2 regions of the Paenibacillus ilasis genome follow, and region 2 is predicted to be linked to the other one. Evidence: predicted binding sites of a transcription regulator. Region 2 holds the regulator's gene; the other holds the start of a gene.
What was found. The regulator NrdR, encoded in region 2, represses ribonucleotide reductase genes. The targets are predictions, from matches to a motif close to AACACNATATATNGTGTT.
Positions count from the first base shown of each region.

Region 1: a site for NrdR is predicted at 9,886-9,903, ahead of ACETK5_RS19970 (anaerobic ribonucleoside triphosphate reductase). Genes of this name have one in related genera too.

Region 1 covers NZ_JBHDJG010000001.1:4,411,568-4,428,106, reverse strand. The annotation lists gene hisS (histidine--tRNA ligase) at 639-1,892, shown strand; gene aspS (aspartate--tRNA ligase) at 1,939-3,714, shown strand; gene ACETK5_RS20000 (tRNA threonylcarbamoyladenosine dehydratase) at 3,753-4,508, shown strand; gene ACETK5_RS19995 (HelD family protein) at 4,818-6,995, shown strand; gene ACETK5_RS19990 (hypothetical protein) at 7,118-7,246, opposite strand; gene ACETK5_RS19985 (hypothetical protein) at 7,288-7,569, opposite strand; gene ACETK5_RS19980 (replication-associated recombination protein A) at 7,809-9,116, shown strand; gene ACETK5_RS19975 (PCYCGC motif-containing (lipo)protein) at 9,167-9,703, shown strand; gene ACETK5_RS19970 (anaerobic ribonucleoside triphosphate reductase) at 9,938-12,172, shown strand; gene nrdG (anaerobic ribonucleoside-triphosphate reductase activating protein) at 12,169-12,672, shown strand; gene mnmA (tRNA 2-thiouridine(34) synthase MnmA) at 12,747-13,856, opposite strand; gene cymR (cysteine metabolism transcriptional regulator CymR) at 14,156-14,575, shown strand; gene ACETK5_RS19950 (cysteine desulfurase family protein) at 14,590-15,735, shown strand; gene ACETK5_RS19945 (PRC-barrel domain-containing protein) at 15,875-16,396, shown strand; gene ACETK5_RS19940 (hypothetical protein) at 16,408-16,539, shown strand, end outside.
Region 2 covers NZ_JBHDJG010000001.1:595,095-611,633, reverse strand. The annotation lists gene ACETK5_RS03100 (substrate-binding domain-containing protein) at 136-1,215, shown strand; gene ACETK5_RS03095 (ABC transporter permease) at 1,476-3,185, opposite strand; gene ACETK5_RS03090 (ABC transporter ATP-binding protein) at 3,182-4,210, opposite strand; gene ACETK5_RS03085 (extracellular solute-binding protein) at 4,298-5,404, opposite strand; gene ACETK5_RS03080 (MBL fold metallo-hydrolase) at 5,446-6,264, opposite strand; gene ACETK5_RS03075 (GntR family transcriptional regulator) at 6,305-7,456, opposite strand; gene ACETK5_RS03070 (YbjQ family protein) at 8,098-8,409, shown strand; gene ACETK5_RS03065 (alpha/beta hydrolase) at 8,926-9,867, opposite strand; gene ACETK5_RS03060 (MerR family transcriptional regulator) at 10,396-10,845, opposite strand; gene ACETK5_RS03055 (aldo/keto reductase) at 11,020-11,871, shown strand; tRNA gene ACETK5_RS03050 (tRNA-Ala) at 12,173-12,245, opposite strand; gene nrdR (transcriptional regulator NrdR) at 12,422-12,895, opposite strand; gene ACETK5_RS03040 (alpha/beta-type small acid-soluble spore protein) at 13,044-13,271, shown strand; gene ACETK5_RS03035 (lytic transglycosylase domain-containing protein) at 13,340-13,906, opposite strand; gene coaE (dephospho-CoA kinase) at 13,903-14,502, opposite strand; gene ACETK5_RS03025 (MntP/YtaF family protein) at 14,512-15,252, opposite strand; gene mutM (DNA-formamidopyrimidine glycosylase) at 15,375-16,208, opposite strand; gene polA (DNA polymerase I) at 16,354-16,539, opposite strand, start outside.

The sequences.
Region 1 (16,539 bases), 3.8 Mb from region 2:
TTCAATGTTCCTTTAATATTCCCTGTTTATAATAACAGCATGACCCCCTTTTTTATATAATATATGTTTTGGACCTACAACGTGGTTTGTAGGTTTTTTTCTTTTTTCGGGGAAATTCAACAAAGTTTCTTGACTTTAGTGTGGCAGTTCATTAGAATCTAAAAATATAATGTTTTGGGTATACTATATTTATGAATAACAGATTTCATGACGGGAACAAGTACTCCATCCCCACAAGACCAGAGAAGAATCCCTTTGGCTGTAAGGATTCGCTTGATGAGTGGACGAATGACCTCCCCGAGAACAGACGGCGAAGCAAGCACCGGTTACCCGGTGGGATAGACAGTAGCCGAACTGCGCGGCCGGGCGTTAAACGGATGAAGCGGATGGTTGAACGCACTGTAGGGTGTGTCAACGCCGGAATGTGGGTGGTACCACGGGTGATTATATGATATCTCTCGTCCCTGTTGTCTTAGAACAACGGGGCGGGAGATTTTTTAGTTTTCACGACGTATTGCGAAATGACTCCCTAGGAGTTTTTCCATAGTTAGTTCTAAGTTAGTTCTAAGTGATGAACCAGATCAAGGTAAGGGACATGTTCAAAAGGTGAAGATGTCATAGGACGTGGAGGGATGAAGATGGCAAACGAGAAATTCGAGAAACCAACAGGCACGCAGGACATCCTGCCAGGTGCCGTCGAGAAATGGCAGTTTATCGAGGAGAAGGCACGCGATTTGTGCCGGAGATACAACTATCGCGAAATCCGCACACCGATCTTTGAACAGACCGAGTTGTTCGAACGCGGGGTGGGCGAAACCACCGACATCGTAGAGAAGGAAATGTATACGTTCAAGGATAAAGGGGATCGCAGCATGACCCTTCGTCCAGAAGGAACAGCAGGCGTCGTCCGGGCTTACGTGCAAAACAAGCTGTATGGGGAGCCTGACGTCACGAAGCTGTATTACATGGGTCCCATGTTCCGCTACGAGCGTCCACAGGCTGGACGTTACCGTCAGTTCCATCAGTTCGGCGTCGAGGTGTTCGGGACGGCAGATCCGGCTATCGATGCCGAGGTGATTGCGCTGGGATACAGCTTCTACAAGGAGCTTGGGCTGAATGGGGTAAAAGCAGAGATTAACTCTGTTGGGACGCCTGAGGTACGGGCGGCTTACCGCAGTGCGCTGCTTGCTTTCCTGGAACCGATGAAAGAGAACCTATGCTCGGATTGCCAATCGCGCATGGAACGCAACCCGCTGCGCGTGTTGGATTGCAAGAAGGACCAAGGGAAGTTCGGTGATGCGCCTTCGATCCTGGACAGCCTGGACGAGGAATGCAGCACGCACTTTGAAAAAGTGAAAGGGTATCTGGACGCTATGGGCATCGAGTATGAGATCAATCCAAGACTTGTTCGGGGATTGGACTATTATACGCATACCGCATTTGAATTCAAGGCCCAGGGCATCGGCGCGATTGATACGGTAGGCGGCGGCGGACGGTTCAACGGACTGGTCGATCAGATTGGCGGACCGGATCAGCCTGGCATCGGGTTCGGGATTGGTCTTGAGCGAATCCAATTGATTCTGGAGCATCAAGGGGTCAATCTGTCGGCCGCCAAACCGCTGGATGTCTATCTGGTGGCGCTGGGTGAAGCTGCCGAGCAGGAAGTGGCAAAATTGATCTACGAACTGCGGAGCAAAGGGGTAGCTGCTGAACGCGATTACCTCGGCCGGAAAATGAAAGCCCAGATGAAATCCGCCGACCGTTTGCAAGCTCGTTATACCGCCATTTTGGGTGAAGACGAACTGGCACGAGGAGAAATTGCCCTCAAGTCGATGGAGACCGGCGAGCAGCGTACGGTGAGATTGGATCGTCTGGTTCAAGAATTGGTTTAATCGTCGCATGAAGCGACTTCATTATATTAAAGGGGAATGATAAACGATGAAAAGGACGCATCATTGCGGTCACCTGACAACCGCGAACATTGGAGAAACTGTAACACTGAACGGCTGGGTACAGACCCGCCGCGACTTGGGCGGCGTGCTGTTCATCGATCTTCGCGATCGCAGCGGCATCATGCAAATCGTATTTAACCCGGATTTCTCCGGCGAGGCTTTGGCCGTCGCTGATAAGGTCCGCAGCGAATTCGTGGTGGCCGTATCCGGTAAAGTCGTAAAACGTGATCCTGAAACGTTCAACCCGAACCTGCCGACTGGCGAAATCGAAGTCCAAGTGACAAGCATTGAAGTGCTGAATGCAGCCAAAACACCTCCGTTCTTTATCGAAGACGGCGTGGAGGTGGATGAGCAGCTTCGCTTGAAATATCGCTATCTCGACCTGCGCCGTCCAGAGATGCAAAAAACGCTGATGCTGCGCTCCAAAGCATCGAAAATATTCCGCGACTTCCTCGATGACGAAGGCTTTGTGGATGTGGAAACGCCAATTCTGACCAAGAGCTCGCCGGAAGGCGCACGCGACTATCTCGTACCGAGCCGCGTACACGCAGGTGAATTCTTTGCCCTTCCACAATCTCCGCAAATTTACAAGCAGCTCCTTATGGTGAGCGGGCTTGAGCGTTACTACCAAATCGCACGCTGCTTCCGTGATGAAGACTTGCGTGCTGACCGTCAGCCTGAGTTTACCCAGGTCGACATCGAGACGTCCTTCATGGAACGCGACGATCTCCTTAACATGATGGAGCAGCTGATGGTGAAGTTGTTCAAGGAAACCATCGGCGTTGAACTTGCAACGCCATTCCAGCGTATCAGTTATGCCGATGCGATGGGCAAATACGGCTCCGACAAGCCGGATCTTCGCTTCGGTTTGGAATTGATCGAAATGAACGATATCGTTGCAAGCAGCGGCGTTAAAGTATTCTCTTCCGTCATTGAAAAAGGCGGCGAAGTGAAGTGCTTGAACGCTAAAGGCTGCGGGACTTGGACACGTAAGGAAATTGACGATCTGGGGCCATACGCAGCCCGTTACGGAGCGAAGGGTCTTGCCTGGATTCAAGTGAAAGAAGGCGAATTTAAGGGGCCTATCGTGAAATTCTTCAGCGAACAGGAAATTGAAGCGGTAAGAGAACGTACGGGTGCCGAAGACGGCGACTTGCTGTTGTTCTCCGCAGACAATAAAAAAGTGGTTGCCGATGTCCTAGGCGCGCTCCGCTTGAAAATCGGACGTCAGCTTGGCCTGATCAACGACAACGAATACAAGTTTGCTTGGGTGCTGGACTTCCCGCTGTTCAGTTATGATGAAGAAGCGAAACGCTATGTGGCCGAGCATCATCCGTTCACCCGTCCAAAAGACGAAGATCTGGAATTGATGGATACGGATCCGCTTGCCGTACGCGCAGAAGCATATGACATCGTTCTGAATGGATACGAAGTAGGCGGCGGTTCCATGCGGATTTACAAACGCGAGATCCAAGAGAAAATGTTTGCGGCTCTTGGTATGTCGCCGGAAGTGGCGCACGACAAATTCGGCTATCTTATGGACGCCTTTGAGTACGGCACTCCTCCGCACGGCGGAATCGCCTTCGGGTTGGACCGTTTGGTGATGCTGCTTGCCGGACGCACCAACCTGCGTGAAACGATTGCGTTCCCGAAAACGGCAAGCGCAACGGATCTGTTGATGGACGCTCCTTCCCAGGTGGACGGAGGACAACTGGAGCAGCTGCATATCAAACTCGCCAAGAAGCCGGGCGACGAGAAATAATAAGCCTGTTGTTCTTGAAAAAGGAGGTTGCTTGAATTATGCTGCACCAATTTTCCCGTACGGAATTAGCCATAGGGCCTGAAGGCCTTGAAGTCATGAAGAACAGCACCGTGGCGGTGCTCGGTATCGGCGGCGTGGGCGCCATTGCGGTGGAGGCCCTCGCCCGTACCGGGGTCGGCCGTATCATTCTGATCGACAAAGACGTGGTGGATATCACCAACATCAATCGGCAGATACATGCGTTAACGACCACGGTAGGTCAGAAGAAAGCGGATCTGATGGTGGATCGGGTTAAACTGATCAATCCGGAATGTGAAGCGATTGCCCTGAACATGTTCTACACTGAAGAAACGTATGAAGAGTTGTTTAAATTCGAACTGGATTATGTGATTGATGCATCGGATACGATTATTTATAAAGTGCACCTGATCAAGGAATGCCTGCGGCGCGGTATTCCGATCATCTCCAGCATGGGGGCAGCCAACAAAATGGACCCCACGAAGTTCCAGGTAGCCGACATCTCCAAAACCTCCATGGACCCGATTGCCCGTATTGTACGCACCAAGCTGCGCAAAGATGGCATCAAGAAAGGGGTCAAGGTCGTATTCTCTCTAGAGGAGCCGATGAAACCCCGCCAGGACGTTACGGAGAAGATCGTACCCGAGAATGCCCCTGAAATCCGGAAGGCGAAGCAGCCGCCGGCAAGCAATGCCTTCGTTCCGCCCGTGGCCGGACTTATTATGGTCAGCGTGACGGTGAAAGAACTGCTCGAAAAAGGCGGCGTCTCGTTGTAACAGGCATCTAGACAAACTCAAACTCGGATCGAGAAAACGATAGACAAACGGAAGGCAGGGAGAAACAGCCTTTCGGCAAAGGTTAGCGTGGTTAATAAAACGCAGTGTCCCAAGCAAGGGACGCTGCGTTTTTTTATGGTCATTGACGAAACGATTATGATGGCAAGCCGGCACCATGGGATTCCGATGACAGAGCTTTGCTAGTATATCCGGGCCAGGTGTGCTACAATGGAACTCCTTTTTGTGTCACGGCCCTTAAAGCCAGACTTTCGATGCGAAAAAAATATGTTTCTTAGGAGGTAACTGAAAGTGTCAGAATCTTTTCAAAGTGCCTATCAAGAAGAAGAGTCAAGGCTAAACGAGGTTATCGTTGAAATTGACCGTCAGCTTGAACGTTTGCGCGGGATTCCGGTATACACGGGCCATGATTTTACGGAGCAGGTGCTCGAAGCGGGGCGTGAAGAGAAACGGCAGGCCCTCGCCAAAAGTTTGCCGGAGCCTTACTTCGGGAGGCTGGATTTTCAGGAGAGCGGTACGGGAGCAAAGAAACCGCTCTACATCGGGAAGATCGGCTTCGATAAGGAAGATGCCGGGGATCACCCGATGGTGATTGATTGGCGAGCGCCGGTTGCGAGTCTTTTTTATTCGTTTACCGGCGGTACCGACCCGGCTTCGTTCGAAGCACCCGAAGGAATCATCGAGGGGCTGGTGTATTTAAAACGCAACGTCGTGATCCGAAAGCAAATTTTGGAACGGGTATCGGATACGTACAATCGGGAAAGCGGCGGGCCTGCGGTATCCGATGAGTTCTTGGTTTACCGTCTCGGGGAGAACAAGGATAACCGGCTGCGGGACATCGTGTCCACGATTCAGGCCGAGCAGGACAAAATCATCCGGGCAGCCAAAAACACCGCCCTCATCATCCAAGGGGTGGCGGGAAGCGGAAAAACGACGGTGGCACTGCATCGGCTGGCTTATTTGCTCTATCAGTACAAAGAGCAGGTAACCGCGGAGAAAATGATCATATTCGCGCCCAACCTGATGTTTCTGGATTACATATCCGACGTGCTGCCGGAGCTCGGAGTCGGTGATATACAGCAGCGGACCTTTGGCGATTGGGCAGCGGAGCTGCTCGATATTCAGCTCGCTTCGGACGATCATACCCACACGCTTCATCAATGGTTCGAGACGGAGCCGGGTCAGGGGACACCGGATATTGACGATAATGTCAGCGGGCGCTATAAAGGCTCATTGAGACTGATGGAGATCATCCGGCGCTGCGTGGTGGCTATCGAATCCGAAGCTCTCCCGGACGGGGACTTCTCTCCATGGGAGGGGGCCGTTCTGAAACAGGAGACGATCGCGGAATGGTTCTACCAGGAATATAAACCATACCCATTAGCAAAACGGAAGGAACGGCTGCTGGCCAGATTGCACCGCTGGGTCGAGATGGAACTGAAGAAATCGCCATCAGCGGTCTTGATGAAAGAACGAAAGAAAAAAGCGGCTCAACGAGAAAAGGCTTATGCAAACCGATGGCCTAAATTTGAGCCGGTCTCACTATATAAACAATTGTTTGGGGCGGTTAAGGCAACCGGATCGTGGTTTGAAGAGCTATCCGCTCTGATTCCGCCCGAGGTGCTCGCCGCAACGCGTAAAGATTTGAAGAAGAACGTGGTCCGCGAAGAGGATTTGCCTGCCTTGCTGTATTTCCACTGTTTATTGAATGATATTACCGGAGAGCAGCGTTTTGACCATATCGTTATTGATGAGGCTCAGGATTTCTCGCCATTCCAGGTGGCTGTGCTGGACCTGTTCGTCAGAGGACATTCCTTCACTATATTAGGTGATTTGTCGCAGGGCATTCATGCCTATCGCGGCGTTCATGCGTGGGAAGAGATGAGCTCCCTGTTCAAGGAAGAGGAGACAGCCTATTTTGCCTTGACACGCAGTTATCGCTCCACGATGGAGATTATCGAATTTGCGAACGGCATTTTGGAGAAGGGGGTTAGCAGTGATCTGCTCGCCGTACCCGTATTCCGAAGCGGCGATGCCGTTCGCTTGATTCCTTATGATTCGGCGAAATCCAGAACGAGAGATTTGGAACGGGCGATGGAGGCACTCATCGCTAAGGAATATCGGACGGTCGCTATACTCACTCGGACCTTGCGAGAAGCGCAAGAGCTGCATGAGGGGTTAAGTTCGAAATGGCCGGAGCTGAACCTGATTGATGGCAGCAAAGGAACGTATCAGGGCGGTTATTCCGTGCTTCCTGTTTATTTGTCCAAGGGGCTTGAGTTCGATGCGGTTGTGGTGGCGGATGCAGATCAGGCGCATTACGCGGAGAAAGCTTGGGATGCCAAGCTGATGTATGTGGGATGTACGCGGGCACTGCATGAGCTGTGGCTGCTGCATGGGGAGCCGCTGCCTTCGTATATCATGACGGAGACCTCAGAAATTACGGCCAGCGGCTGGCCTGCGGAGTAAGGTGAGATGGTGTTACTAACGAAGTAACGTTAAGCGTGAAGAGGAAAGAACGGAAAATGTCCCGTGGGGTGGTACATGTCGGCATGTGCTTGTCTCTGCGGGTCATTTTGTTGTGCTTGTGCCTAACCAAGCATTTGGTAGGAAGAGCCCAGATTTTCGATAAACCGGATCAAAGTCCATACAGCGAGGATGGAACCTGCAGTTGCCAGGATGATGAAGAGTGTCATTTTTCGCATAGGCTTTCGTTTCAATTCAATAGCCTCCCTTCGTGCGTGGTATTCGAGTGATACGTTTATAATGAAACCTCGTCCTCTTCCTCATTTCGGATGCCCTGCTTATATTCATAGAGAATGATGGATGAACGAGTGAAGGCATAAAGGCCGACCAGGAACTGCAAGATGAGGATGGCATACAGCAGGTTAATCGCGAGTCTCTCATCGTCGAGGTATTCGGGCCCAAAGATCTCTTTTAATAGATTGTTATGGTTAACATGGGTATAGAGTCCAAGTAAACTGATCCCCATATTGATAGCCCCGTTTGATAAATTACGTTTGGACTTCTTGCGAGTTGTCATAGCCACTCTCCTTGGATAAGGATTCTCTATAGTCTCCTATAATATTGAACGCTCTGGAAAGATAAAAGTTGGTTATCATGTTAAACGAGCAGCGAATATCGATGGATTATTCGAATCACCAGATTGGATCTCATAGGCTAGCTACAGGCATAACGAAATCGAATATGGTATGATAGAGGCTGACGGATTTGATTGAAACCGGCTATCTTTGCATTGATATCAGACAAGGAAGTGTAGCAATGGATTTATTCAGTATCGGGCGTGAAGGGGACCGTGATTCCCGGCTGCTGGCCGATCGGATGCGCCCTTCGTCGCTGGATGAATATATAGGACAAGAACACATTATCGGTCCGGGCAAGCTGCTTAGACGGGCCATAGAGGCAGACCAGGTTTCTTCCATTTTATTGTACGGGCCGCCGGGATGCGGCAAAACAACGCTGGCCCATATTATCTCACAGCAAACGAAGGGGTACTTCGTTCGGCTGAATGCGGTGGAAGCCTCGGTTAAGGACGTGAGGGAAGTCATCGAGCAAGCCCAAAGCAACCGCAGCCTGTACGGCACCAAAACGATCCTGTTTCTGGATGAGGTTCACCGCTTTAACAGCTCAAGACAGGACGCGCTGCTGCCTGCCGTGGAGAACGGGACGATTATATTTATCGGCGCGACGACAGAGAACCCCTTTCATTACGTAAATGGGGCCTTGATGAGCCGTTCAACCTTGTTCCAGCTTGAGCCGCTGACTAAGAACCATTCCATGATCGCCATGTTGCGCGCGCTATCCGACCCAGATAAAGGTCTTGGCTTCATGGATCTCCAGGCCGATGAGGAAGCATTGGAGCATATTGCAACCATGGCGAACGGGGATATCCGGCGTGCACTGAATGCGCTTGAGCTGGCGGCGATGACGACCCCGCCTGATGCAGGCGGTACGGTTCATATTACGCTCGAAGTGGCCGAGGAATCGATCCGCAAGCCGCTCGTCAAGGCGGACGAGTCCACGCAGTATGACGTGCTATCCGCCTTTCATAAGAGCATTCGAGGTTCCAGCGATGCGGCCTTGTTCTGGTTCTTGTATGCGGTCGAAAAGCTGGGGATGGACCCGATGGTGTTCATCCGCCGTTTGATTGCTGCCAGCAGCGAGGATATCGGACTTGCCAATCCGCAAGCGATGGTGCAGGCGGTGAGTGCACTTGATGCCTACCGGAACAACGGGTGGCCGGAAGCCAAGCTTAACATTGCCCAGGCCATCCTGTTTGCGGTGGAGAGCCCGAAATCCGATGGCGTTGTGTCAGCCATATCCCGGGCGATGTCCGCCATGGATGAAGTGAAATCGGCAGAGGTTCCGCTTCATCTGCGTGATGCGCATTACTCGGGGGCGGTGAAGCTGGGACATGTCGGCTATAAGTATCCGCACGATTATCCGGGCCATTACGTCAAGCAGGAATATTTGCCGAAGGAGCTCTCCCGCCGGGTGTTCTATCAGGCGACGGAGCAGGGGAACGAAGCCAAGATCGCACATAATCAGCGATTACGACGCGAAGAATAGGGTCGTATTAACATGAATGGTAACTACGGCCGCGCAAATGGGGGAAATGAATGATGAAAACAGGGAAACAACGGTTTGCCATCCTGCTGCTGTCCGTCGGCATGGTGCTGAGCGGCTGCTCGGGAAAAAGCGCTTCGGAACAGGTCTCCAATGGACAGGCCGAGGCCGTGCATGAGCATGGGCATCAGACCCAGCTGTCCAATGGGGATATCCAGGAGGCGACGGCCTCGATAGACGAGCTGCCTGCCTTTTTGAAGAGCCAGACCAGCGAGCTCCAAACGATCTATGCATTATCCGCCCAGGTGAGTGATGTCCTGAAATATATTCCTTGTTATTGCGGCTGCGGGGACAGTGCCGGTCATGAGAGCAACCTGAACTGTTTTATTGATGAGATTCAGGAGGACGGCAGCGTGGTGTGGGACGATCATGGCACCCGCTGCGGGGTTTGCTTGGACATTGCCGTGGAATCTGCCAAAATGAGCAGCGAGGGCAAGAGTCTGATGGAGATTCGGATCGCAATCGACGAAAAATACAGCACAGGTTATGCTAAGCCGACACCAACCCCGATGCCGCCTGCCGAAAGTTAATCCTACTGCAGCTAAACCAAGAGGCACCCGATGTGATCGATATGATCGCTCGAGTGCCTTTTTGCTGTTGGGTATCAGGCCCTTCTTGGATGTTTTCAGGAATCGCCTGATCCGTTTCTCGGATTAATAAGCGTGATCTATCTCACAGCATTAAACTATATATGGATGTAAATTAATAAAATAAAACTATATATAGTATGTTGATGAGATGTAGACGAGGAGTTGATTATATTCATGAAAGTTATGAAGAGAGACGGATGCCTGGTGAATTTTGAGATAAGCCGGATCGTGGAGGCGGTGGATAAAGCATTTATTGCGGTTGAGGGTGCTTCCCGCAAGGAAGCCTCCTTGCGGATTGGGGATGAGGTTGCTCATGCCACCGCGGGTATGGAACAGGTGAGCGTGGAGGAAATTCAGGATATCGTTGTCGAGCATTTGCAAAGTACAGGATACGCAAAGGTGGCGTCAGCTTATCAACATTACAGGGAAACCCGTGATCTGGAGCGGATGCGGCGGGGAGAACTCTACAAGATCAGCAGGGATGTGATTGGGGTAACGAATCTGGATCTGCTCCGGGAGAATGCAAATCTGAACGGAGAATCCTTCAGTGGAAAAATGAGTCGGATCGGCTCCGAGTACGCCAAATGGATGGCAAGCAAATTCATCCTGCCTGGAGAACTCATGAGAGCGGTGAGGGATGGCTATGTGTACGTGCACGACCTGGACCAGTATGCACTCGGAACGACGAACTGCATTTTCATCCCATTTGACCGTCTATTGGCCAAGGGCTTCAATACCGGTAACGGATCGGTCAGGCCGCCGCAGAGCATCATGACCGCGATGGCGCTGGTGGCCATCATCTTTCAATCCCAGCAGAACAGTCAATTCGGCGGCGTGTCCGGAAATAAAATCGATTGGGATCTAGCGCCGTATGTCGGCAAATCGTTTCGTCGGCATTTCCGCAAAGGGCTTGCCTACTTCGGGGAAGCGGAGCATGGAGAGGATTGGTCATATGAACGAGCTCTTCAGGATAACGAAATATACATAGACAATGGGCTACTGAAGGACATGTACCCGACAATATATCACTACGCATATAACGAAACGGTAAATGAAGTAAAGCAGGCTGCGGAATCCCTGATCCATAATTTAAACACGATGAGCAGCCGGGCCGGCGGGCAAATTCCCTTTACATCGCTGAACTACGGCATGTGCACGTCAACCGAAGGTAGGCTGGTATCCCACGCTTTGCTGGATGCCACGATGAAAGGGCTCGGCGGCGGCGAGACGCCGATATTTCCGCAGCATATTTTTCAGTGCAAGCAAGGGGTTAACCAGGCGCAAGGGGAGCCCAATTACGATCTGTTCCTGAAAGCCGTTGAGTGCTCCAGCCGCAGGCTCTACCCGAATTTTGTCAATGTGGATGCGTCGTTTAATCTGGTCTACTATAACCCGGACGAGCCAGACACGATTATTGCCACCATGGGCTGCCGGACACGGACAATTTCAGACCGGTTCGGGCGAAACCGCCTGAGCGGCAAAGGCAACTTATCCTTTAATACGATCAATCTGGTTCGTCTCGGCATTGAGCATGGCATCATCGAAGGGAAACGGGATATGCCTGACCTGAATCTCTTCTATGAGCAGCTGGATCAGTATATGACCATTGCGGTAGAGGGTTTGATTCACCGTTACGAGCTGCAGGCCGACCAACCGGCCAAAGCGTCGGATTTTATGATGCGGGAAGGCGTGTGGGAAGGCGGCGAAACCCTGGCCCCGGAGGACAAGGTACGCGAACTGATTAAGCACGGTACCCTGGCGCTTGGATTTATCGGGCTGGCCGAATGCCTGAAGGCGTTGACCGGACTGCATCACGGAGAGGATGAGAACAGTCGCGTTCTGGGAATTGAGATCATCCGGCATATGCGCCAGTTTTGCGATGCAGCCAGTGAAAGATATAACCTGAACATCACGTTGTTTGCCACGCCGGCAGAAGGGTTGTCCGGAAAATTCACGAAGCTGGACCGGCAAACCTTCGGGGTGATCGAGGGTGTGACAGACCGCGAATATTATACGAACTCGTTTCATATTCCGGTGTACTATCCGATGGCCGCGTACCGCAAAATCCGTTCCGAAGCTCCTTTCCATGAGCTGTGTAATGCAGGAGCGATTTCGTATGTGGAGCTGGACGGCAACGCAAGGCAGAATACGGCTGCTTTTCAGGACATCGTGAAGTTTGCGCTGAAGCAGAACATTGGATATTTCTCTGTAAACCATCCCGTCGACCGTTGTCCGGCATGCAACTACGAAGGGATTATCGGAAGTGCTTGCCCTGGATGCGGCGCCTTGGAGGCGGATGGAAACTTCCAGCGGCTGCGGAGAGTGACGGGATACTTAACGGGCAATTATACCGAGCGCTTCAATTCGGCCAAGCAGGCTGAGGTCAGGGATCGGGTGAAGCATCTGTGAATGTGTGCGGATACATTCCCGAGAGCATCAATGAAGGTCCGGGACTTCGGGCAGTTCTATTCGTGAGCGGCTGCCGTCATGCGTGCGCCGGATGTTTTAATACAGATCCCTGGGACTTTGAAGCGGGGGAGCCGTTTACAGAAGAGTTGTCCGCGTCCATCCTGCAGGATATCATCGACAACCCCTTGCTGGATGGCGTGACCTTATGCGGTGGAGACCCGTTCTTCTCGCCGGAGGAATGCACGGTATTTGTACGCAAGCTCAGAACCCTCTGTCCCGGGAAAAGTGTATGGGCCTACACGGGCTTCACCTTTGAAGCGCTGCTGAGGCAGCCGAAGCTGCGCGAATTGGCGATGCAGTGCGATGTAATCGTGGATGGCAAATTCCAGCTGGAGTTAAGGGATGTCTCGCTTCCCTTTCGAGGCAGCTCCAATCAGCGTTTCATTGACGTAGCCGTCAGCCTAGAACGGGGAGAAACGGTAGAATATGTTCTTCGCTAGCAGGTAAAAAAAGAGCACACACTTTACGGATTCCTCCGTGTTAAGTGTGTGCTCTTTTCGTTCAGGCCAGCGGATTAATATGGAACTTTATCCGCCGTTTCGATCGTTCCTCCGCCAAGGCAGTCGTCCCCTTGGTAGAAGACAACGGCTTGTCCCGGCGTGATTGCTTTTTGCGGCTTCGCAAAAGCGACATGAACGGTTCCGTCTTCGCGCGGAGTTATCGTAACTTCCTGATCCGGCTGACGGTAGCGGAATTTCGCGGTGCAGGTGTAGGCGTCTTTGGGCATAGCGTCTTGTCCTGCAATCCAGTTGATTCCGGAGGCAACGAGTCCGGTTGAATACAAACTCGGATGATCGCCTTGAACAACGTACAGAATATTGTTAGTTAAATCTTTGTCGGCAACAAACCAAGGCTCTCCGGAGCCTGATCCGCCGATTCCGAGACCTTGGCGTTGTCCCAGCGTGTAGTACATCAAACCATCATGACGGCCCTTCACTTCGCCGGTGACAATGTCCACCATATCGCCGGATTGGGCGGGGAGGTATTGTCCAAGAAATTCTTTGAAATTCCGTTCGCCGATGAAGCAAACGCCGGTGCTGTCTTTTTTCTTGGCGGTGTACAGTCCGGCTTCCTCAGCGAGTCGGCGAACCTCCGGTTTCGGCAGATGCCCAATTGGGAACATCGCCTTGGAGAGCTGCTCTTGGCTCAGCGCATTGAGGAAGTAGGTTTGATCCTTGTTGCTGTCGACGCCGCGCAGTAACCGGTACTGTCCGTCTTCCTCGATGACGCGGGCGTAATGGCCGGTAGCCACGTAGTCGGCTCCCAGATCCATGGCCTTGTTCAGAAATTCGCCGAATTTGATTTCACGGTTGCACATGACATCGGGGTTCGGCGTTCTCCCGGCTTTATATTCATCGAGGAAATAGGAAAATACTTTATCAAAGTATTCCTTCTCGAAATTGACGGTATAGTAGGGAATGTCGAGCTGCTCGCACACGCGGCGCACGTCTTCAGCGTCCGCTTCAGCTGTGCAGTAGCCAAGCTCATCGGTATCATCCCAGTTTTTCATAAAGATGCCGATCACTTCATAGCCCTGCTGTTTGAGCAGGAGCGCTGTTACGGAGGAGTCGACTCCTCCCGACATGCCGACAACGATACGAGTGTTATGTTTTTCTTTTGACATCGTTATCACCATTTTCATATTGAATTGTGCCCATGGAGGTATTTTAACATATTGGAACAAGGTTCACACGTTTCATTTTGTCCACTCAGGGTGAACATTTTTCAGGTTTCCGATTGGAATATTACCCATTGAGGTTCAGGATATGTTACCATAAGCTGAGGGTAATGATCGGAATACGGAGAAAAACACAGGATAAGCCGCTTCACGTGTGGATTACGCCGTATTTGTCGCTCACCCGCCACCTACAATTCATGTACAGGATGGACATAATATACAAATTGCCGAAAGAGGTGTCACCTTTGAAGATATCAACAAAAGGAAGATACGGATTAACGATTATGATGGAGCTGGCCGCCAGGTTTGGGGAAGGGCCGACTTCGCTGAAGAGCATTGCTGAGAAGAACCAGCTGTCGGAACATTATCTTGAGCAGCTGATCGCACCGCTGCGGAATGCGGGTCTGGTCAAAAGCATCCGCGGCGCATACGGAGGATATATCCTTTCCCGTGATCCGGCATCCATAACGGCTGGAGATGTCATCCGCGTGCTGGAAGGACCGATATCCCCTGTGGATTTCACGGAAGAGGACGATCCGGCGAAGCGGGATCTATGGCTTCGTATCCGCGACAGCATCGCTGAAGTGCTGGATTCCACGACGCTGGACTATCTGATCAACTATCAGGAACAGTCTGCTGCAGACAACTATATGTTCTACATTTAAGGGTGACGACGGATATGAGATCAGTATATTTGGATCATGCCGCCTCAACCCCGGTACATCCGGAGGTTGCCGAGCGGATGATGAATGTGATGACAAGCCAATACGGCAATGCTTCAAGCGTTCACGCTTTTGGACGGGAAGCGAAGAAGATCGTGAACGGGGCGCGTGATCGAATTGCGTCCCTTTTAGGATGCCAATCGGACGAGCTGGTGTTCACCGCAGGCGGAACCGAGAGCGATAATCTGGCTATATTTGGATTGCTGGAATCGCTTGGCGTGAAGGGCAAGCATGTGATTACGTCGGCGGTTGAACACCATGCGGTGCTTCATACATGTCATGAGCTGGAACGGCGGGGCTGCGAGGTTACCTATGTCCCCGTCGACTCTACTGGGCGTGTCTCTGTGGAGGACATTGCGGGCGCGATTCAGGACAACACGGTGCTGGTCACCATCATGTATGGCAACAATGAAGTAGGCACCGTTCAGCCGATTTTCGAAATCGGCGAGCTCTGCCGCAGCCGGGACATCGTATTCCATACCGATGCTGTTCAGGCATTGGGATCGGAACCGATCAACTGCCGCGAGCTGCCGGTGGATATGTGGAGTTTTTCCGCCCACAAAATCAACGGGCCCCAAGGCGTCGGTGCCTTGGTTGTCCGCAGAGGACTCAGCGTATCTCCACGTCTGTTCGGAGGGCTGCAGGAGAAGAAACGTCGTGCCGGAACAGAGAATATGGCTGGAATCGCCGGTTTTACAGCAGCAGTGGAATGGACCGTTAAGAATATGGAAGCGCGGATCCAGCATTATCGTGAGCTGAGATCGACGCTGCTTGAAGGGCTTCGTCAGGAGATTGGCGAGGATGCTTTTGTGATCAACGGAAATTCGGAACATTACCTACCTCACATCCTAAATATCAGCTTTCCCGGTGCCAATACGGAGACGATGCTGATGAACCTCGATATGGAAGGAATTGCGGCGGCAAGCGGCTCGGCTTGTACGTCGGGATCTCTGGAAATATCCCATGTACTCCAAGCAATGAAACTTTCTGATCCTGTTTTGCGCTCCGCGATTCGTTTTAGTTTCGGTTTGGGTAATACTACTCAAGAAATGGAGTACACTGCCCAAAAAATTGGAACCATCCTTAATCGGTTACGTAAATAGATGTTAAGGGATTTCTCCTTCTAGGGAATAGGGGGTATGCGTTCGTCCATTTCATCCTTGGAAATGGCCCGTCAGGCTAACGAAATTTTGACCGGCGGCTGATTTCAAACCATGAAGGATGAGGAGGTGTCCACTGTATATGAAACTTCAAGAAATGATTGGACTGGCTGTATTCGACGTGGAGAACGGTAAGGAAATCGGCAAAATCCACGATTTTATACTAGATGAGAACTGGTTGATTACCGGGTTGGAGCTGGAAGGCAAGGCTTTGTTTTCCTCGCATGTGAAAAGCGTCTCATGGGAAGATATCGTAGCGTACGGGGAAGATGCCGTCATGATCCGGAGCCAAGAGGCTGTCCGCAAGCTGGGCGCCAATGATATACCGCTTACGTACCTTTTGGGCAAGCGCAAACTGAAAGAGATGCAGGTCTTGACAGAGGATGGTGTCCTGCTCGGGCGTATATCGGATGTTTATTTTGAGCAGGAACAGGGCAATACAATACTAGGGTTGGAAATATCCGATGGATTTGTCTCGGATTTGATCGAAGGTCGCAAATGGCTGCCTTGCACAGCGGAAATGGCTATCGGCGAAAGTGCCGTCATGGTACCTCCGATGAGCGAACAGCGTCTGGAAAAAGCCATTAATTCTGTGAACGGATAGGGTGAGGTAGGATGAAATGTCCAAACTGTAGTTCCAAAGATATCGGAAAAATCGGCTCCCACCAGTTTTATTGCTGGGGTTGCTTTATCGAATTGACAGTCAACGGAGAGAAAATGTCCGTATACCAGGTAGAAGAGGACGGC
Region 2 (16,539 bases):
GCTCCTTTCTTGGTTAATTCCTGAAAATTCCGGCCTATTCGACAAAATCTTTTTCCGGGTTACGCTCCAAGTACGTATACTTTTTAAAGTAATATGCGCTATAATTGAGGAAATGTTGATACGAGGTGAACCTACTTGAGCAAGAAGGACTTGGCTCTGCCAAAGTACCAGATGGTAAAAGACTATGTCTTATCCCAGATCGAGAATCAGGAATTTACGAAGGACGATCGGATACCTAGCGAGTCGGAATTTTCCAAGCTGCTGGATGTCAGCTCCATCACTGTGCGTAAAGCGTTGTCTGAGCTGGTGAACGAGGGCGTGATCTACCGCGTCCGAGGTAAGGGGAGCTTTGTCGCCAGCCAAGCAGCCGTCTCAGAGAAGACCTCCAATCTGGTGGCCTTCGTCATCTCCGGCGTCGACCTGTACGACAGTTCGTATATGCAGATCATGAGAGGCATTCAGTCATTTCTAGGCCAGCATGGCTGCAAGCTGATCATCGAATTCGTGGAGAACGACTTCGAACAGGAACGTGAGCTCATTCTGGGGCTGATTCAAACGGAGCTAAGAGGATTACTCATCTATTCCTCCGATCCCGAAGCTGCGAAGGGCTATCTGGGAGAGATTCGCAAAAAATCGATTCCGTTCGTTATGCTTGATCGTTCCCCTTCCGGCTATCCGGTCAACGTTGTCACCTGTAACAACCATGACGGTGCTTATGAAGCGGTAGAATACTTGATACAGCAAGGACATCGACGAATCGGATTTGCGGCTTACGACTATCATCTGAGCCCGGAGGTTGACCGATATAACGGTTATTGCAACGCCATGTCGAATGCGTCCATTCCGATTCCCGATTCGCTCTTGTTCCTGGATAAGGAACTGGACTATGCTGCACTGGCGAGCCTTATCCATAACGGAGAACTGACCGCGCTGTTCTGCGCGAACGACAAGCGGGCCCTTGAGGTAATCGAACAGCTCACCGCACTTGACATTCGTATCCCCGAACAAGTATCCCTCATGGGCTTTGACGATTTCGAGAGCTCCAAATTCGCCAAGGTCGCCTTGAGCACCGTGAAGCAATATTTCGATGTCCTTGGCTATGAGAGTGCCAAGCTGCTGTTCGAAATTACCGAAGGCTCGTCTTACGGCAATAAGAAAGTCATGCTGCCTACAAGCTTGGTCATACGTGAGACGATCAAGCCCGTCCAAGGTTAAGGTAACGCCAAAAAAGGCAATGGATTCCAGGATATGCTGGAGTCCATTGCCTTTCATAATGCGGCAAAACATGCTAAAGGAACTGGTTCATTGTCTTTGCGAAAGATCATGGACCAGCCTCTATCTATAATCCTTCAAGCCCATCATCTTCATATCATTTCTGTACTATTCGACGCTGACGGGTACAGCACTGCCGATTGCTTGCCTAGGCCTAGCACTGGGCACGTACACTAAAAAGACGAAGTGATCCTCTCTTGCCCTCAAGATCTGCTGTTTCTTCCATAAACGAAATATAAAGTAACGGAGGACATGATCATCAGTATCACCGAATACACCAATGTCAACGCTTTGGTATCTGCTAGCGCCTGCGCATCCGTACTGTTCTTGATGACGATTCCTAACGGCTGGTACAAAGGATGATAGAGGAACACGGTAACGTCATAATCGGCCAAAATTCCGTTGAAATTCAAGGCAAGAACAGCAAGCGTCGACGGTAGAATGATCGGCAGCAATACTTTTCTGAACGTATAGAACGGTTTGGCACCCAAATTCCTTGCAGCGTCTTCCAGATTGCTGTCCAAGCTGAAGAAGGAGGCCTTGACCATTCGCAGGGTGAAAGGAATATGGACGATGACATAAGCAATCAGAAGCATCCAGACCGTGCCAACCAGCACCGTATTCCCGATCATCAGCTTTGGCGTGTTAAAGGTTACGATCAGTCCGATTGCAATCAGCGTTGACGGCAGAATCCACGGAATCAGCAATGCGTATTCCAGGGCAAGCGCCCACTTGTTCTTATATTTATGTAAGATCCTTGACGCGGCCAGCGCCAATGCGACGACAATGACCGAGGCTCCCGCGGCATATAGAATACTTACGAGATAAGGTTTGAATGCCGACATGGATGAAAACACTTGAATGTAATTATCCAACGTGAAGCTGTTCAAATTCAACGTGGCGGTCGAGATACTGGCCGCATCGGTGAACGAAAAGATGATGATCAGCACAACCGGAACGATGTAAAGAACAAACAGGCCGTAAGCCAGAATATGAGCAGCTATGTTACCGGATTTGCTGCGGATTTTTTGTTTGACCAGCTCCGATTTGACTTTGGAGACCGACATGAAGTTGCCCTTGCGTTCGAACCGGATCATCACGGTCAACAACACCAGTGTGGCCACTCCGAGAATAAGAGCCAGCAGCGCAGCCAAGTCTCTTGACGTAATGCTTCTCGAGAATGTCAGAATCATCGGCGTAATCGTCTGGAATTCCTTGCCCCCGAGGATAAGCGGCGCGGACGTCGCAGCCAGGCCGGTGAGAAAAGTCAGGATCGTCAGCGCGTAGATCGTAGGCTTCAGGACCGGAAGTACGACCCGCCATAGGATATACCCCGTAGACGCCCCCATATTTCTCGCGGCTTCCACCGTTTGGAAGTCGATTTTGCGAATCGCATTGCTCAGGAACAGAAAGTGATTGGACGTGCAGGCGAACGTCATGACGAATAGAACCGCCCAATAGCCATGAAACCACGTCGTATCAAAGGAAGGGAACAATTGAACTAAGAGCTTGGTCATAAACCCCTCTTCGCCATAGACGAATTTATAGCCGGACACCAGCACGACTCCGCTGTAAATCAGGGTCGTAAAGTAACCCAACCGCAAAATCTTCGCGCCTTTGATATCGAAATATTCCGAAATCAAAACCAGCGTAATGCCCACCACATTTACCGTAATGACAAGCGAAAAAGCGAGAATAAAGCTGTTGTATAAACTTCTCATCGCGCGTTCGGACGACAGCAGCTTCTCTGCCGCTTCCAGCGTAAATTTGCCGTCCTTAAAGAATATTTCGCCGTAAATATTCAAGTTCGGATAAATCAGGAAGGCAATGACAAACCAGACAATCAACCCGTATAAAAGGATCGAGAAAGGGTTTATGGAAGCCAGCCGGGTGCTCAGGTTCCGGGCCTTCATGCTTCCCCCTCCTTCATCGGATATTGCAAAATATCGCGGACCGGGAGGTAGATGTCCACATCGTCGCCGACCTCATGATGAACGAGCGGGCTTTCTATTTCGATGATTTTTAACCGTCCGCCGCCGGCAATCTCCAATACGTACTTGCTGTATAAACCGTAAAATTCCCGGTCTGCAATCTTGCCTTTCAGTTGGACCGTATCGATCCCCTGCAGGTGTTGCAGGCTTACCTTCTCATTGCGGATATAGGCGATATTCCCTGGCTGAACAATATCCTTTAACCGGCTGTTCTCTACCATCCGTGGATCGATCCGATTAATATCTCCTATGAAATTGCATACAAACTCGGTTTGAGATTGATTGTAAACTTCCATGGGCGTGCCCACTTGCTCCAGGACCCCATGATTGAATACGCCAATCCGGTCGGACAGCGTTAACGCTTCTTCCTGGTCGTGCGTGACATAAATCGTTGTGATCCCGAATTTCTTCTGCAATTGTTTCAGCTCATTACGCAGCTGTACCCGCAGCTTGGCGTCCAAGTTGGATAAAGGCTCGTCCAGTACCAAGATGCTCGGCTTCAAAACCAGCGCCCTGGCAATCGCAACGCGCTGCTGCTGGCCGCCGGATAGTTCCGATACTTTCTTGAACAGCTGATCATCTTTCAGATCAACCTTCCGGGCAATGTCCTTTACCTTCTGGTCCACTTCCGCCTTGGAAAACTTCTTGACACGCAAGCCAAAAGCGATATTCTCGTACACATTCATCGTCGGAAACAGCGCATAGCTTTGAAATACCATCCCGATCTCTCTTTTTTCGATCGGCAAACGGGTAATGTCGGTGTCTTTCAGCAGGATCTGTCCGCTCGTAGGCATAATAAACCCGACCAGACTGCGGAGGGTCGTCGTCTTCCCGCAACCCGAGGGACCGAGGAACGTGAAGAATTCCCCTTCCCGAATATGCAAATTAAGGTTTTTGACCGCATGAAATTCTCCGAATTTAATGTCAACGTTCTGGAATGTAATCATATTATTATCTTCCTTTTTGTTGGACTTGAATGAACGGCTGCATATTGGCGTTCCCAATATGCAGCCGGCTTGACTCCATTCCGTTATTTAGTGCATAATCTCCAACTCGATTTTCTCCGCCCACAGATCCATGTTTTCGGCAATAAAGGCCCAATCGAAATCTTGTGGTTTTAACGAAGTAAACAGCTCCTTGACGGAATCATTGGCTTGCTCGACCGCTTTCGTATTTGCCGGCATGGCATTGAACTCAGCCGCAAATTCTCCTTGAATTTCGCTGGATCCGAGCCATTCTACGAACCGCTCCGCCGTTGCCTGTTTCTTCGTTCCGTTCACGAGCGCTGCATGTTCCACGACCATCGGTACGCCGACTTCGGGACTGACAATGCCTGCTTTCACTTTATATTGCTCTTCCTTCTGCTGCAGGGTTCCGGAAACGAGCGCCCCTAGCGGCGTTTTGCCGCTGGCCAAATTGGCATAGAAGTCTTCGCCCTCGACTGCGCTGACGCCGTTGTCATACAACTGCTGAATTTCATTCCAGCCTTCCTCGGATATACCGAGATCACCATTCGGATCTTGGAAACGGGTCAGAATGCCCGCTACAATAAGACGAGGCGTATTTTGCCCAAGCAGCGTAGGAGCTTCGTACTTCCCTTTGTACGCATCGTTCTTATAAAGATCGGTCCAGTCCTTTGGCGCGGTATCGGCCGTGAATTCGTTCGGGTTATACCCAAGCAGAATCGCTTGCTTCACAAGGCCATGATAGTAGCCTTCCGGATCGTTCAAGCCCTGCTCCACATCTCCGGCCCAGCTTGGAACAAACTTAGCCAGAACGTCTTCCTTTTTCAAATTCTCATAAAGCATATTGTTCAAGCCGTATACGACGTCCGCGATCGGGTTGTTCTTCTCGGCAATCAACCGGTTCGTTAAGTCGGCGCCGCCCGCTCCGACAATTTCGATGTCAAAGCCCGCAACTTTCGCTTTCTCAATCAGCCATTCGCCGCGGCCGTCAGAGTTCGCATTCGTATACACGATCAACTTTTCATTCTGGACCGGTTCCGTAGATGACGATTCCGACCCGGCCGGAGCCCCGGACTCCGAAGTGCCCGAGTTTGCATTGCCGGCATTGTTGCCGCCTCCGCAAGCCGATACAATCACACACATAATGAGAAGTAGCGCCATTGAAAGTTTTCTCATGATTCCCTTAACTCTCCTTTGATCGTGTCATTTTATTTGGTTTAAATGTTGATGATCAATCCGTCATATGCCGGCAAAATTCCGAAGGGGCTGAAGATGCGGACAAAATCCTCATGAAGCAGCTTGGAATTATGGCTAAAATGTGTGACGACGATTTGGCCTTCAGGCTTCAGGATATTTTCTTTTTGGAACTCGCGCTGGACTTCCAGCACCGTCTCGACGCACATATGATTGCGGTCGCGGGAGTTCCCCGTATATCCATGCGTGCAGTCGAGGATGGCGCAATCCAGATTTTTGCCCTTTAACCATGCCCATGTCGCATCCGGGAACCAGCCCGAATCGTGCCCGTACAGCAGTTTTTTTCCTTCCCTTTCGATCACGTATAACAGACAGGTTTCCATGCGGTCATGATCCGCCAACAATGGCGTTACCGTTGCATCGCCCATAGCGAAGGTCTCAAACGGGCGCAACAGATGGAATTGATACCTTTGTCCTTCAAATCGGCCGATGGCGGCACGCGTGTGATGCATCACCGTACCATTCCCGTAAATGTGCATCGGATGCTGAAGGCCGTGCGCAATTCCTTCCCTGCGGGATTCCAGATCAGCAGCATTGTAATGGTCCATATGCGAATGCGTCACCAACAGGTGCTCGATTGCTCCCAGATCGATATTGTCCCGCAGCGCCTGCATATAGGAATCCGGGGAATAGTCAAACTTGATGACATCGTCCAGGATGGCGGAAGTTCGCGTGCGGATATTTTTTCCCCCAAGCTCCCGCGCTTTGTTGCAATGCTCGCAGCGGCAAAAGGCATTGGGAAAGCCCTCTGCGGCTGCAGTTCCTAGAAAGTGAATTTTCAAAGTCATGTCTCCTTGCCATGCAAACTGTAGTGATCCATTTTTACGTCCTGGACTGAACGGATTGTCGTTCTACAATCGATGTTTGAATTTTAATGGTGATGGGATTTTCGTTGGAGTTGCCAACGCGCTTCATCAGCAAATCAACGGCCGATCGGGCAAGCTTCTCGGTATCTTGTCGAACCGTCGTAAGCGGTGTCGGAATATATGCCGCTAACTGAATATCGGAGAACCCGACGATGGACAGCTTTTCAGGAACCGGAATCCCCATTTGCAGTGCGGTGTGAATGGTCGAGATGGCGACATGGTCATCCCCGCACATGATGGCCGTCATCCGGGGGTTGTCGAGAATAAACTGCTCCTGTTCCGGATCGCACTCATTAATGCGGCTGGTATCGCAAGCGACGCTTCGAAAATGAATGTTCTGGATCTTCACCGGAATTTTATGGTCGAGCAGCGCTTGGATATAGCCTTGATACCGTTCCTTCCGGCTTGTGATATTGTCGATCGGATTCGAAGTGTATCCGACTTCCCGGTGCCCCTTCTCGATCAAATACTTCGTCATTTGATAAGAGCCCGTATAGTGGTCGTGATACACGCAATCAATCTCCACTTCATGGAAAATACGATCGATGATCACCAGCGGCAGTTTGCGCAGCTTTAGTCGCAGCACCTGATCGCTGCAGGTCTTCCGCCCCTGAGGAAACAGAATGATACCGGTGATCCCTCCTTCGGCCAGCCTTTCCAGACAAAGATCCTCATCGTCGCAGTCCTTCGTCATTTTTAAAATGAGGTCGCACCCGTGCTTTCGCACTTCAGCCTCGGCTGCGGCGATGATTCTGGAAGTGTAATCGGATAGATGGGGCATAATGAGTGCGATCTGTCCAACCAGCCTGTCCACGTTCGGCGCCGCCTCGGTGACTTGGGGAGAAGTTCCTCCATCGGCCATCAAACCTTCTATCGGCTGGGCAAGGAAGGTCCCTCTTCGGGGCAGGCGGTATACCAGTCCCTGCTCTGCCAGCTTTTGAAGCGCCAGCTTGCTTGTCATTCGACTCACGCCGAACAGCTTGGCAAGCTCTCCTTCGGATGGAACAGGATCATGCGGCCGCAGCCTACGACTTTGAATAATCTCGATTACCTGATCCGCCACCCGGTGATATAATTGATTCTGTTTAATCAAACGTACATCTTTCATCAAATTATCCCTCTAATCGTTGAGTCGACTCGTAATCCGCAAGGGATCTGATTTAAACTTAATGAATGTCACTGACATATTCAATGATATATTTGTAAAAGCCTTGTAAATTCTATGTTAAATCTCAATGCAGCGGTCCTGAATCATAAATTATATATCAGTGATTCATTCATTCGCTTCATATGTTTGCTTCAAAAAAGCGCACCGCAAGCCTTGAAGTAAAGGCTTGTGGGACGCTTTGCTTTTTATTGCCGGGTAAATTCTGCCCGGTCAAAGTTTCCGATATATTTATAGGTGGAATCGGTTGAGTCGGTCAAAACAATATGGATCGTGAACGCCTGTGAGCGTCTCCGTCAGCTGTTCGGCTGGCGCCTGACAACCATCCGTACCCGCTTATTACGTCCACTCGTGCAACCAATCTCCTCTGTCGGCGTAATAAAAGGAAGACACACACGCTGGAAAAATGGGTCGTATTCTTCTAGTCATGCAGTCATTGTCATCAGGCAACCTTCTCCACCAAGGCGATCAACATCCTGGGGGCGGTGTACCAACCTGGTTTCACGATTGGCAAGGGCCATTTTTTCGGAAGTTATTTTTACATGTATTCGCTATAAAAATCTATTTGAAAGAAGGAAGATCGCATGATTATTACAACGACATCCACCATTGAAGGTTACCCTGTTCAAAGGTATATCGGTATTGTGACCGGCGAAGTCATTATGGGTGCTAATGTAGTGAGGGACTTTCTGGCCTCCATTACCGATATTGTCGGCGGGCGCTCAGGGGCTTACGAAAACAAGCTGCAGGAAGCAAGGGATGCAGCGTTTGTCGAGATGGAAGATCGAGCCGTGCGCCTGGGGGCAAACGCCATTATAGCAGTGGACATCGACTATGAAGTTATTCGTGAGGGAATGCTGATGGTGGCCGTCAGCGGAACCGCAGTGGTGGTATAGCCGGTACAGTGTCAATTTTCCGTATATAAGTTCTTGTCGTTAAGTTATGACAAGAACTTATATACTTTGCCGTCTTTGGTATCTCAAATCTCTTATAAATAAAAAAATCCCATCATTCATTATTGATGGGATTTTTTTAGACCTTTAATTTTGAAACGTATTTATCAACGTATTGTTGATATTCATTTTTGTTGATTCCATTCCAATTACCGCATCCAGATTTCTGCGTGTCTCTGTGCAAATTGTTGGAAGGAGACAGGCGCCTTCCCAGTCACCCTCATTACAGTATCAGTACTTACATCCTCCGCTCCTTCCTTTCGAATTTTACGGTCGAATCTGAAAAAAAAGAAGACGGTACCTGGAGTTCCGTGCATGTCTCCAAAGGTGCCGTCTTCCACTTTGGAGCAAGAGAAAGTTTAAGTCTTTCACTCTTAGTAGGAAAAGAATATATAGATAAGTTGAAATCCGAAAATGATGATACCTTCGGATCTACTAAAGGTGCTTGAACCGGGTTGATTATACCTGAATCCAAGCGTTAGCTAGTAGAAGTGCTCCCCGAGCAGCCGCGGTATCGGCCAAATCGTTTAACATCACGAAGTCATGGATGATGCCTTGGAAGCGAACAGCCGTTACTCTAACTCCGGCTTCCCGCAGTTTATTGGCATACGCTTCACCCTCGTCCCGCAATACATCGGCTTCGCCTGTAATTACCAGAGCTTCAGGAAGCCCAGCCAATTGCTCAGTTGTCGCTTGCAGAGGAGATGCGTAAATTTCTTTTCTTTGCTCCGGATCCGTTGTGTATTGATCCCAGAACCATTGCATCGCGTCGCGACGCAAAAAGTAACCTTCGGCGAATTGTATGTAGGAATCGTTGCCGAATGAAGCGTCCGTTACCGGGTAGAACAACAATTGTTTGTGAATCTTCGGCCCTTTTCGATCTTTGGCCATCAGCGTAATGGCTGCGCTCATGTTGCCTCCGACGCTATCACCGGCTACTACAATACGGTTGGTATCAAATCCGTATTTGCTCCCGTTCTCTGCCACCCAGTCGAGTGCCGCGTACACTTCTTCGATCGCTACCGGATAGCGATTCTCGGGAGATAAACTGTAATTTGTGAACACAACTGCAGATTGGGAGCCAACGGCCAATTCGCGGATCAGTCGATCATGCGTATGTGCGTTACCGAATACCCAGCCGGCTCCGTGTGTGTACAGAATAACCGGAAGCACGCTCGGTGCATTTTGCGGGCGGACAATGGTAAGAGACACACTACCCTTAGGGCCGCCGTTAATGGTCAATTCTTCTATTTCAACCGGCAATTTATTCACAGAGCCGGATTGGACTTGATCGACGACTTCGCGGCCTTTCACCGGGCCATGATCAAACAAATAGGGAGGGTTGGCTGTCGCCTCCGCAAATTGTTTAGCAGCTGTTTCGAGTACGACTTTATTTGTCATTTTAAAAACTCCTGTCTCTTCTTTGGATTTGTTAAATTAAATTTTGCAATATATTTGTGAATATAACATTTGTTCTGAGATTTGTCTTACTTTACCATAAAATAAGTGTCAACATCCATATTACCAAGTATTCACGGAAGGTGAATAGGCGTTTCAATTTTAAAATCACATTTAGGTTTAGATAGCTAAAAAAGATTCATGTAACACACAAATTAATTTAGAAATCTAATATTCCCATTGTATTTGCAAAGAACCCGGCAATGTAATTACACACATATTTGTAACTTAATAAATGATTTAGGTAGTGTTGGCAGATGTGAATTGAACAAATTGAGGAAAAAGGGGCCCTCCGAAAATGAGGTCCTAAAACTTGCCGTTACAGACAGCACGGGGATGCGTATCATCAACCATAATACTGTCGTACCCCGATAGTTCAATCTAGCGTGACGCGGATCTTGTTCATTGCCAAGCCAATCAGGAGTTTAAAACCGAAGATTTTCAGAGCGGTTGATGTGCGCAGAATATCTCTCACGCCTTCCGAACCGAAGGCGAGTAAAATACGTCACCATGCATATGCTGAATTTTGTCCCAGTTGCCGGGATTGGTCGTGTCTGGAGCGCGATGCTCCAGAATGGCCTGATATAGGACGGTTTTTTGTTCCAAATGGGCAATGTGCTGTTTGGCTTCTTCGAGCTTAACGAGCGCCGCTTCTTTATGCTCCATTATGAGTGTGTAGCGTTGCGGAATGGTCGAATCCCCTTCGAGGCAGAGGTCGACGTACGTTTTAATGACTTCAATCGGCATCCCGGATTGCTTGAGGCATTTGACGCCATGCAGCCAGTTGATCGATTCTTCGTCGAACATCCGAATGTTGTTTTGATTGCGCTGTACGCTTGGCACCAGGCCTTTATCCGTATAAAAGCGCACGGCGTGCTCGGTAAGTCCCGTAATCAGGGCGGCTTCTTTGACCGTATGCATGTGTAATCCTCCTTGGAAAATAAATTTTTGAAGACGGCTTGACTTCGTGTAACACGAAGGTAGTAGGCTTATTGTAATGCAAATCGACCGAAAGCGGAAGCCCCGCTGAGGTGCCCGATTCACGGGATTCGCGGCCGTTTGCCGTTTTACATTTGAACCATGGGAGGAATTACAATGCAAACTGTAACATTGAACAACGGAGTGAAAATGCCGATCATCGGCTTCGGTGTCTACCAAATTCCCGATGCTGAAGAATGCGAGAATGCGGTATATGAAGCGCTGATGGCCGGTTACCGCCTAATCGACACCGCCGCGGGTTATCTGAATGAGGAAGCGGTCGGACGCGCGATCAAGCGCAGCGGCGTACCGCGTGAAGAGCTGTTCATCACGACCAAGCTCTGGGTTCAGGATGCCGGCTACGAGAGTGCCAAGCTGGCGTTTGCCAAATCCTTGAGGAAGCTGCAGCTCGATTATCTCGATCTGTACCTTATTCACCAGCCGTTTGGCGATTACTACGGCGCTTGGCGTGCGATGGAAGACCTGTACCGCGAAGGCAAAATCAAAGCGATCGGTGTCAGCAACTTCCTGCCCGATCGACTTATGGACCTCATCGTGCATAACAAAATCGTGCCCGCCGTCAACCAGGTCGAAACGCACCCGTTCTACCAGCAAATCGAGAACACCGCTTTTATGAAAGAGCAGGGAGTGCAGCACCAATCGTGGGGGCCGCTCGCTGAAGGACGCAACAACATGTTTGGCAACGAAGTGCTGACCTCGATCGCGGAAAAATACAACAAGTCCGTCGCTCAGGTCGTGCTGCGCTGGCTTGTTCAACGTGAAGTCGTTGTCATTCCAAAATCAGTGAGAAAAGAGCGGATCGTCGAAAACTTCAACATTTTCGACTTTGCGTTGAACGCGGACGATATCGAACAAATTTCCACCCTCGATACGCGGAAAAGTCTTTTCTTATCGTACCGCGATCCGGAAGTCGCCAAGATGATGGGCAACTGGAAAGTCGATCTGTAAACCTTGATCCGAACTGTAAACTCATCACGCGTTTATCCTCATCTATAAAGAAAGGACAGTGCGCCCCTGTCCTTTCTTTACTTGAATTGCAAATTGTTTGTCCTGGATAGGATCGGGTCACGAAAATAAAACAAGCAGCGCCGGGAACCCCCACGCTGCTTGTTTTCATGATTTAAATTGATTACCCATCATTGTATTCAATTTCGTCCCCAATTCGCCCCCAAGACCTTTTCTGAAAAGAATTAACAAGTCATTAAAAAACAAAAAAACCCTTGATGTACCATCAAGGGTTTTCTTCATATGGAGCCTAGGGGGATCGAACCCCTGACCTCATCGCTGCCAGCGATGCGCTCTCCCAGCTGAGCTAAGGCCCCGTAAGCGACTTCTATATCATATAAAAAATCAGCAGGCATGTCAACATGTTTTTCACATTTTTTGATGACGTGCTGTATCCCTTTTACTTCTCTATATCATGTCACTTATCGATGATGAGGATGGGCGCCATGGGAGCACCGGAAGAGCACCTGGATCACGCGGAACCCCGGCGCTCTTACAGCTCCTGACCGTCCGTATCCTTGGACAGCAGGCTTTTCAGTTCCTTCATAAACATATTGATATCCTTGAACTGCCGGTACACGGATGCAAACCGGACGTAAGCCACTTCGTCGACCGGATATAACCGTTCCATCAGAAGCTCCCCGATCTGGCGGCTCTCCACCTCTGCTGCTGCGGTATTTCGCAGTGCCTTCTCAACATCCGATACGATCATATCCAGCTGGTCCACCGATACCGGACGCTTCTCGCATGCACGTATCAAACCGCGGAGTACCTTCTCCCGGCTGAATTCTTCGCGGCTTCCGTCCTTCTTCACGACGATCAGCGGCGTTTCCTCCACCATCTCAAAGGTTGTGAATCTCTTGCTGCACTGCTCGCATTCCCTGCGGCGGCGGATGGATTTATTCTCGTTGGCAGGCCTGGAATCAAGCACTTTCGTCCCGGCATAACTGCAATATGGACACTTCATAAAGTCAATTTCACTTCCTTCGTTTCAGCGTATTTTAGCCTTAATGGCGCTTAAGAAAAATTTACCAGCAAAACTTTTTTCTTTTATGTTATGAAAATGCGAAACCCGAGACATAATACTTTTACCAACCCAAGGAGGTGAACTTAACATGGCACAAAGCAACAACAACTCCAACAACCTGGTTGTTCCTCGCGCAAACGCTGCTCTTGAGCAATTGAAGTACGAGGTAGCTCAAGAACTTGGTATCTCCATTCCACAAGACGGATACCAAGGTAACATGACTTCCTACGAGAACGGTTCGATCGGGGGATACATCACAAAGCGTCTTGTAACCCTGGCCGAGCAACAATTGGCTGGTCAATTCTCCGGTCAATAATTGATTCTTCCTTAAAAAAGGAGTGTTGGACGGCTCGATGTAAGAGCCTGTCCAGCGCTCTTTTTTCATTAAAAGCCGTCCTTATACACATCCGTATATTGATTATAATAATAAATCACGCGCTGTACATAGTGACGGGTTTCCCCGATGGGAATACTCTTCACATTCTCGTAGGTTCCATCCCACATGCCCTTGTTGATCCAATTCTTGACGTTCCCGGGGCCTGCATTATAGGCAGCGATGGCGGCAATCGGATTGCCGTCCATTTCCTTGTGCAGGTTCTGAATATACCAGGTGCCGAGCTGGATATTCGCATCCACTTCATTCTTCACGCTCAGCAGGTTCACCGACGGCAGCTTGGCCATTTCCATCGCCCAGTTCGCCGTATCCGGCATCAGCTGCATAATGCCCAGCGCGCCTTTCTTGGACTCCTTGCCCGGCTTGAAGTTCGTTTCTACTCGTATGATGGAAGCCACCAGGAATGGATCAACCTCATAATAAGCGGCATGCTTCCGAATTTCATCCTTATAATGAATCGGATACAGCAAGGTCATCCAGTTCGAGCTCAGAAACAGCAGCGCTACAAAAGAAACAAACAGCAGGAGCAGCACTCTTTTTTTACGGAGCCACTTCATAACCGAACCAACCTGCCCCACAGGTTGTCCACCTGCTGCTGTGTTTCGGCCAATGTTCCGCTGTTATCGATGAGGATATCCGCCAGACGCTTCTTCTCCTCGATATCCATCTGACTGTTTAAACGCGCTTCTGCCGCTTCCCGGTTAAGATCATCGCGCACCATCAGGCGCTCAAGCTGCAGCTCTCGCGGCACATAAACGACAGCAATCTGGTCAAGATAAGAATACTGCTCCCTAGCCTCAAGGAGCAGCGGAATATCCGCTACCACGAGCCGGTCGGGATACTGCCGCTCATATGCTTCCGTCCGTTCCCGGATTTCCTGCCGGATCGCCGGGTGCGTGATCTCATTCAACACCGTTCTCTGCTCGGGATGATGGAAGATCATTTCCCCGAGTTTTTTTCGATTCAACGTACCGTCCTCAAACAGGATCGCTTGTCCAAAATGTTCGGTCACTTTACCCAGCACCGGATGACCCGGGAGCATGACTTCCCGGGCGATAAGATCCGCATCGACGAGAAGTGCTCCCTTCTTGGTCAACATAGAGGACACGGTGCTCTTGCCTGTTGCAATTCCTCCGGTTAAACCGATATTCATGACTTCACCTCATAACAGCTTCATTATACCCATGACGATTAACAAAAAAGCAGGCAAATAAGAGATAAAACGCATGCCGCCCTTGGATGCAAAGCGTAAACCAACCCTCATGCCCAGCACCAGGAATATCCCGCTAAACAAGGAAACGATAGCTGCCGTACCTAGCGGTGAGAAGCCCAGCATGGCAGCGCCAAGTCCTGCTCCGAACGCATCGAGCGATAACGCGATCCCGAGCCACATCGCCTCCCACGGGGAGATGCTGCCGGAGTCGTCCAGATCCGCTTTTGATGGACTGCGGAGAATTTGAATGACAATGCCGATCTTTGGAATCTCAAGAGAGAATACCGCCCGCTGAACATGCTCTTGACCTGCCGTGTTAACCTCACGTCGTGATTTCACTTGATAGTCAGCCGCCTTCGTTTCCATAAGGGACTGGGAAATATCCCTATTAGAAACCGGCTGCACATCAGACTCGTTTTTTCTGCGAACTTGCTGATATAGAGACCATAAGCCCAGCAGAATCAAAATGGCGGCTCCGATCACGGACGCCACAGATGGGGATAAGAACCGCTGCAACAGCGCGCCTGCCTGCATGGAGGCGCCGAGCACCAAGCCGGAACATAGCGAGATGATCAATACAGACAGCAGCGGTATCCTTGTTTTGCGCAGACCGTATGTAACCCCCGCGCCAAATCCGTCCAGGCTTAACGCCATGGCCAGCAGCGCAGACGAGAAAATATGACTGAGCACCCTTTTCCCTCCTCGTAAGCTCCACATCAAGCGGCTCATTCATGAAGAAGAGCAGCTCCATGCGCTCCACATATGTTCCACATTATATGTGTAGGGAAAGGAATGGGTGCACGCCTATTGGATTACTTCTTTACCGGCTGACACTTCGGGCAGAAATGGGTCCCCCGTCCGCCAACCACGATCTTATGAATCGGTCCGCCGCATGTATGACACGGCTTGTCCTTCCGTCCGTAAATCTGATGACTATGCTGGAACATCCCCATTTCACCCTGTCCATTGACATAGGACTTTATGGAAGATCCACCCGCGTCTACGGCTTCGGACAGTGTATCCACAATCGCATGATACAGTCGCTTGAGCTCGGCATCCTTCAGGCTGTTAGCATTACGCTCCGGATGAATCCTGGCTCGAAACAATGCCTCATCGACATATATATTGCCGATGCCGACCACATATGCCTGATTCAGCAGCACCGCCTTAATCTTCGTTTTCTTGCTGCCGATGACTTCCTTGAAGGTTCCGAATGTAAACGTATCATCCAGCGGCTCATACCCCAGCTTGGCAAGCGGAGCATGCTGGAACTCTTCCCCTGTTGCAAAGAGATGCATCGTTCCGAATTGGCGTACGTCCTTATAGCGCAGCTCCGTGCCGTCCGAGAAATGGAATATGACATGGGTGTGCTTCTCCACCGGCTCCTCGGCAGGGTACAGCCCGTAACGCCCTTCCATCCGAAGATGGGACACGATCACCAGTCCGTCCAGCAATATCCGCAAAAATTTCCCGCGGCGCTCTACGCCTTCCACGGTATGATCCTTCAACATAAACGCAAAGGCCTCAATATCGTCAGGACGCTGAATAATCCGCGGCAGATGTACGGATACATGATCTATATGCTTACCTTTAATCAATTGGTTAAGTGTTCGTTTCACGGTTTCTACTTCCGGCAATTCCGGCATAATGACTTCACCTCATCTCCCATTATACCGGAAGTTGGGACAGAGCGGGACCATGGTTTTGTGGAAAGGTATGGTGCATATGGCCCCCCTCTTCACGCCATGATCCCTATAAACAATCCTCTATCGGCTGGCACCGTGTGCAGCTTTACTTCGCTTCGTACCAGTTCTCGCCATAGCTGACTTCCGATTTCAGCGGTACCGACAGCTTCAGTGCCTGACTCATCACGTCCGGCACCAATTCCTTCATGATCTCCAGCTCATCCTCCGGCACCTCGAACACCAATTCATCATGCACCTGAAGCAGCATGCGGCTCTTCAATTGACGATCATG